2 linked regions of the Kribbella sp. NBC_01245 genome follow. The protein of the gene in region 2 interacts with the protein of the main gene of each other region in a pairwise test. Links are inferred from orthologs where the notes say so. Each region holds a gene or a part of one and is shown on either strand. Other genes may lie near its edges. The genes, in order: thrS and rplA.

The links.
Region 1: the proteins of rplA (region 2) and thrS interact in binary tests that used the Escherichia coli proteins (3 or more experiments, as listed by UniProt). The link is inferred for Kribbella sp. NBC_01245 from one-to-one orthologs.

The regions. Positions count from the first base shown.
Region 1 is NZ_CP108487.1:1,357,782-1,361,087, reverse strand. Bases 99-3,087 are described here. They hold thrS (threonine--tRNA ligase), read right to left. Parts: upstream 2,610-3,087; coding sequence 588-2,609; downstream 99-587. Other genes in these bases: OG394_RS05845 (DedA family protein), read left to right, coding at 2,817-3,087; OG394_RS05855 (HIT family protein), read right to left, coding at 99-591. In the rest of the region: OG394_RS05860 (hypothetical protein), read left to right, coding at 1-26; more of OG394_RS05855, read right to left, coding at 16-98; more of OG394_RS05845, read left to right, coding at 3,088-3,306. UniProt on the Escherichia coli protein: Catalyzes the attachment of threonine to tRNA(Thr) in a two-step reaction: L-threonine is first activated by ATP to form Thr-AMP and then transferred to the acceptor end of tRNA(Thr). The rate-limiting step is amino acid activation in the presence of tRNA.
Region 2 is NZ_CP108487.1:6,938,976-6,942,287, reverse strand. Bases 245-3,239 are described here. They hold rplA (50S ribosomal protein L1), read right to left. Parts: upstream 2,106-3,239; coding sequence 1,383-2,105; downstream 245-1,382. Other genes in these bases: nusG (transcription termination/antitermination protein NusG), read right to left, coding at 2,630-3,239; rplK (50S ribosomal protein L11), read right to left, coding at 2,186-2,617; OG394_RS31720 (1-aminocyclopropane-1-carboxylate deaminase), read left to right, coding at 245-1,211. Outside these bases: OG394_RS31725 (GntR family transcriptional regulator), read left to right, coding at 1-158; more of OG394_RS31720, read left to right, coding at 162-244; more of nusG, read right to left, coding at 3,240-3,312. UniProt on the Escherichia coli protein: One of the primary rRNA binding proteins, it binds very close to the 3'-end of the 23S rRNA. Forms part of the L1 stalk. It is often not seen in high-resolution crystal structures, but can be seen in cryo_EM and 3D reconstruction models.

The sequences.
Region 1 (3,306 bases), 5.6 Mb from region 2 along the record:
CGATCCTGCCGCTGTTCATTCGGTGATCCACGCTTTCGCTAGCAGGTCGCGCGTGTCGCTGAGCAGCTGCGGCAGGACCCGTGTCTGCGCGACGACCGGCATGAAGTTGGTATCGCCACCCCACCTCGGCACGGCGTGCTGATGCAGGTGAGCCGCGATCCCGGCGCCGGCGACGTCGCCCTGGTTCATGCCGATGTTGAACCCGTGCGCGCCCGAAACCGCCCGGATCGTCCGCATCGCCTGCTGCGTCAGCATCGCCAAATCGGCCACTTCGGCCTCGGTCAGCTCGGTGTAATCCGCGACATGGCGATACGGCACGACCATCAGATGGCCGGGGTTGTACGGGTAGAGGTTCAGCACGGCGTACGCCGTCTCGGCCCGCCGGACCACCAGGCCCTCCTCATCGGGAAGGCCCGGGATCCGGCAGAACGGACAGCCGTCACCGGCCGACGTACCCACCGGCTTGTTCTCGCCGGTGATGTAGGCCATCCGGTGCGGCGTCCACAACCGCATGAACGCGTCCTGCGCCCCGGTGCCGCCCTGCTCGGCGACCTCACCGGGCTGGTACGGCGAATCCGGGGTGCCGGTCATACCTGAACGCGCTTCTCGACGGCCTCGACGATCTCCGCGATGGCCTCGGCGATCGGGACGCCGTTCTTCTGGCTGCCGTCGCGGAAGCGGAACGAGACGTTGCCGTTGGCCACGTCCTCGTCACCCGCGATCAGCATGAACGGCACCTTGGACTTCTGGGCGTTGCGGATCTTCTTCTGCATCCGGTCATCCGAGGCGTCCACGTCGATCCGGATGCCCTTGGCCTTGAGCTGCTTCGCGATGTCGAACAGGTAGTCGACGTGCCCGTCCGTGATCGGGATGCCGATGACCTGGACCGGCGCGAGCCACGGCGGGAAGACGCCCGCGTAGTGCTCGGTCAGCACGGCCACGAACCGCTCGATCGACCCGAACAGGGCGCGGTGGATCATCACCGGGCGCTGGCGCGAGCCGTCGGAGGCCGTGTACTCCAGCTCGAACCGCTCGGGCAGGTTGAAGTCCAGCTGGATCGTCGACATCTGCCAGGTCCGGCCGATGGCGTCGCGAGCCTGCACGGAGATCTTCGGGCCGTAGAACGCGGCACCACCCGGATCCGGGACCAGGTCCAGGCCGGACTCCTCGGCGACCTCGCGCAGAGTGTTGGTCGCCTCCTCCCAGACCTCGTCCGAACCGACGAATTTGTCCGGGTTCTTGGAGGAGAGCTCGAGGTAGAAGTCGTCCAGGCCGTAGTCGGCCAGCAGGTTCAGCACGAACGTCAGCAGGTTCTTCAGCTCGTCGCGCATCTGGTCGCGCGTGCAGTAGATGTGCGCGTCGTCCTGGGTGAAGCCGCGGGCCCGGGTCATGCCGTGGATGACGCCCGACTTCTCCAGCCGGTAGACCGTACCGAACTCGAACAGCCGCAACGGCAGCTCACGGTACGACCGGCCGCGCGAGCGGAAGATCAGGTTGTGCATCGGGCAGTTCATGGGCTTCAGGTAGTAGTCCTGGCCCTGCTTGCGGATCTCGCCGTCCGCGCCGCGCTCCTCGTCGAGGTGCATGGGCGGGTACATGCCGTCGGCATACCAATCGAGGTGCCCGGAGGTCTCGAACAGCTGGCCCTTGGTGATGTGCGGCGAGTAGACGAAGTCGTAGCCGTCCTCGACGTGCCGGCGGCGGGAATAGTCCTCCATCTCCTTGCGCAGCACACCGCCCTTCGGGTGGAAGACGGCCAGCCCCGAACCGATCTCGTCGGGGAAGCTGAACAGGTCCAGCTCGGTGCCGAGCTTGCGGTGGTCGCGCTTGGCGGCCTCCTCCAGATGGTTCAGGTGCGCCTTGAGGGCGTCCTTCGACTCCCACGCCGTGCCGTAGATGCGCTGGAGCTGCGGGTTCTTCTCGCTGCCCCGCCAGTACGCCGCGGCGACGCGCATCAGCTTGAAGGAGCCGAGATATCCGGTGGCGGGCACGTGCGGCCCGCGGCAGAGGTCCTTCCAGGCGACGCTGTCGTCCTTGCGGAGGTTGTCGTAGATCGTCAGCTCACCGGCGCCGACCTCCACCGATGCACCGTCGGCCGCCTCCGCGCTGTTGCCCTTGATGCCGATCAGCTCGAGCTTGTACGGCTCGTTGGCCAGCTCGATCCGCGCGTCGTCGTCGCTGACCACCCGGCGGCTGAACCGCTGCCGCTCCTTGATGATCTGCTGCATCTTCTTCTCGAGCTTGGTCAGGTCCTCCGGGGTGAAGGGCGTGGCCACGTCGAAGTCGTAGTAAAACCCGTTCTCGACGGGCGGGCCGATGCCGAGCTTCGCGTCCGGGAACAGCTCCTGCACCGCCTGGGCCAGCACGTGCGCGGTGGAGTGCCGGATGATCGCCCGGCCGTCCTCGCTGTCGTTGCGGACGGGCTCGATCTCGTCGCCGTCCTCGATCACCTTGTTCAGATCCCGCAGCTCGCCGTTGACCTTGGCGGCGATGGCGGAGCGGTCCGCGCCGAAGATCGAGGCGAACAGCTCCCCGATCGTCGTCGTCTCGGTCACGCTCCGCTCGGCCTCGCCCTCAACGCCGATCAGATGGACCTTGACTTCTGACACGTCTACTCCTCAGGTTCTGCCCGGATTCACCTGCTGTGAACGCCGACCCCGCGATGGTATCGAGTTCTCCCTCGGTCCCTGGTACCAGCCTCAGGACATTGAGGCCTGACGAAAGTAGGGGGTACGTCAGGGCGTTGGTCTGATGTGGACCAGGGTCGCTGCCGGACAGGCTTAGGGCACATCGAAAGCCTGGAGGGGTGGCCCAAAGTGAACGACGCGATACTGGCACTCGCGCACGACCTGATGTCCTCGTGGTGGATCTACCTGACGCTCTTCGGGTTCGCCGCGCTGGACGGGTTCTTCCCGGCCATTCCGAGCGAGACCCTCGTCGTCACGGCCGGCGTCTTCGCCGCGCTCGGCGAGCCCAACCTGTACGGCGTGATCGTCGTCGCGGCCGCCGGAGCGTTCCTCGGCGACCACATCTCGTACTTCATCGGCCGTGGTGCCGGGGCCCGCGTGATCAACCGCTTCCCACCTGGATCCAAAAAGGCCGCGATGTTCAGGTGGTCGCGGAATGCGCTGGCTGAACGTGGCGGCCTCGTGCTGGTCGTCGCGCGGTATATCCCGGGCGGACGCACGGCCGTGACGCTCACGATGGGCACGGTCCGCTACCCGTTGCGCTCCTTCACCCTGTACGCCGCGCTCGCCGCTGCCAGCTGGGGTATCTACTGCGCGCTGATCGGCTTCATCGGCGGTA
Region 2 (3,312 bases):
TGCGACGGGCCGAGCGGCTGCGCTTCTCATCGCTGGGCGGACGGGCGTCCGTCGCCCGGCATGACGACCTGATCCAACTCTGCGCCGCCGGCGACGTGGAGCGGGCCGCAGCGGTCGCCTTCGACACCTGGCACACCCTGCCTGCCACAGAGGAGTGAATCATGAGCATTTCCGACTTCCCCCGCCACCAGCTGACCTTCGGGCCGAGCCCGGTCCATCCGCTGCCGCGACTGACTGCCCACCTCGGTGGTGCGTCGATCTGGGCCAAGCGGGAGGACTGCAACTCAGGACTGGCGTACGGCGGCAACAAGACCCGCAAGCTCGAGTACCTCGTCCCGGACGCGCTCGCGCAAGGCGCCGACACGTTGGTGTCGATCGGCGGATACCAGTCGAACCACACCCGCCAGGTCGCCGCCGTCGCCGCGTCGGTCGGCCTGAAAGCCGTTCTGGTGCAGGAGAACTGGGTCGATTGGCCGGACTGCGTGAACGACCGGGTCGGCAACATCCTGCTGAGCCGGATCATGGGCGCCGAGGTCCGGATCGACCCGGCCGGCTTCGGCATCGGGTTCAAGGACTCGTGGGCCCGCGCGATCGAGGACGTGAAACAACGCGGCGGTACGCCGTACGCGATCCCGGCGGGAGCCTCCGACCACCGGCTGGGCGGCCTCGGCTTCGCGAACTGGGCGTACGAGGTCGAGCAGCAGGAGCGCGAGCTCGGGGTCTTCTTCGACACCATCGTGGTCTGCGCGGTCACCGGCTCGACTCAGGCCGGCATGATCGCCGGGTTCGCCGCGCTCGAGCAGGCCGGCGGCAGGCCGCGTCGGGTGATCGGCATCGACGCCAGCGCGAAGATCAAGGAGACCCGCGACCAGGTCACCCGGATCGCGACCGCGACGGCCGAACTCATTGGCGTCGGCCGGCCGCTGCGCGACGACGAGATCACGATCCTGCCCGAGTGGGCCGGCGACCTGTACGGCGTACCGGTGCAGTCGACGCTCGACGCGATCCGGCTCACCGGCCAGCTCGAAGGCGTCGTCATCGATCCCGTCTACGAGGGCAAGTCGATGGCCGGTCTGATCGATCTCGTCACCACCGGCCAGATCCCCAAGGACGCCACGGTTCTCTACGCCCACCTCGGCGGCCAACCGGCCCTGAACGCCTATAGCGGGCTCTTCACCCACACCCAGCCACTGCGCCTGCCGGTCGGGTGAATGTGAACGTCTCGTTTAGGTTCCCGAAGGCCCCTGGTGTTCCGCGGCTCGAGTCGTATCGTGGAAGAGGTGGGCACATCTACCGCGTGGATGTGTCCTAGCGATGGGGACGCGGAAACGCGAAAGCCCCCGGTCCGCCGACCGGGGGCTTTCGTTTGAACGAGCTGGAGATCAGGCCTCGGCCGGGTCGTCCATCAGGTTGCGGGTGCGGTTGGGGTCAACCGGGATACCGGGGCCCATCGTGGTCGACACGACGGTCTTCCGGATGTAGCGGCCCTTGGAGCTGGACGGCTTGAGTCGCAGGATCTCCTCGAGCGCGGCGCCGTAGTTCTCCACCAGCTGGGCCTCGGTGAAGCTGGCCTTGCCGATGATGAAGTGCAGGTTCGCGTGCCGGTCGACGCGGAACTCGATCTTGCCGCCCTTGATGTCGTTGACAGCCTTCGCGACATCGGGGGTGACGGTGCCGGTCTTCGGGTTCGGCATCAGACCACGCGGGCCGAGCACGCGGCCCAGCCGGCCGACCTTGCCCATCAGGTCGGGGGTGGCGACGACGGCGTCGAAGTCGAGCCAGCCACCGTTGACCTTCTCCAGCATGTCGTCCGAACCGACGAAGTCGGCGCCGGCGGCCAGTGCGGCCTCAGCCTTCTCACCGGTGGCGAAGACGAGGACCCGTGCCGTCTTGCCGGTACCGTGCGGAAGGTTGACGGTGCCGCGCACCATCTGGTCCGCCTTGCGGGGGTCGACACCGAGGCGCATGGCGACGTCGATGGTCGAGTTGAACTTCTTCGAACCGGCGGCGTCCTTCGCCAGCTTGATCGCCTCGAGGGGCGTGTGAAGCTTGTCGGCGTCGATCTTCTCGGCAACCGCGCGGTAGCTCTTGCTGCGCTGAGTCATGTTTGTTCCTCTCCTGGGATGTGGTCATCGGGCGGCGCTATCGCCCTGCCACTACAACTGGTGGTGCGAACTGACCGAAGTCAGCTTTCGACGGTGACGCCCATCGAGCGCGCAGTGCCCTCGATGATCAGCATCGCCGCGTCGATGTCACGGGCGTTCAGGTCCGGCATCTTGGTCTCGGCGATCTCGCGCACCTGGGCCTTGGTGATCTTGCCGACCTTGTCCTTCTGCGGGACGGCCGAGCCCTTCTGCACGCCCGCGGCCTTCTTGATCATCTCGGGCGCCGGGGGCGTCTTCGTGACGAAGGTGAAGGAGCGGTCTTCGTAGATCGTGATCTCGACCGGCACGACGTTGCCACGCATGGATTCCGTCTGGGCGTTGTACGCCTTGCAGAATTCCATGATGTTGACGCCGTGCGGACCGAGCGCGGTACCGACCGGCGGCGCCGGCGTGGCGGCACCGGCCTGGAGCTGCACCTTGACGAGGGCAGCGATCTTCTTCTTGGGAGGCATCTTCTCGGGTCCTTAGACTTTCTGGATCTGGCTGAAGCTGAGCTCGACCGGGGTCTCCCGGCCGAAGATCTCCACCAACGCCTTGATCCGCTGGGCGTCGGGGTTGATCTCGGTAATGGTGGCGTGCAGGGTCGCGAACGGCCCGTCCACGACCATGACCGAGTCGCCCACCCCGAAATCGGCGACCTCGACCTTCTTCTTGGCCGGGGCTTTCGTGGTGGTACCGCCGGTTTCGGCGGCCTCTGCCTCGGCCGCTGCGACCACAGCCGGGGCAAGCATCTTCTCGACCTCTTCGAGGCTGAGCGGTACGGGCTTCTGGCTGTGCCCGACGAAGCCGGTCACCGACGGGGTGTGCCGGACGGTCGACCAGGACTCATCGGTCAGGTCCATCCGGACCAGCACGTAGCCAGGCAGCACGGTCCGCTTCACCATCCGGCGCTGGCCGTTCTTGATCTCGGCGACCTCTTCGGTCGGCACGACGATCTCGAAGATGAAGTCCTCCATGTTGAGGGAGGTGATCCGGTTCTCCAGGTTCGCCTTGACCCTGTTCTCCATACCGGAGTAGGTGTGCACGACGTACCAGTCGCCGAACTTGGACCGCAGCGCGCTGCGGAACTCCTCCAGCGGGTCACCGGGCTCGACGATCTCTTCCTCGTCGGCCTCTTCGGTCTCAGCCTCGTCCTCGTCGGCCGCGT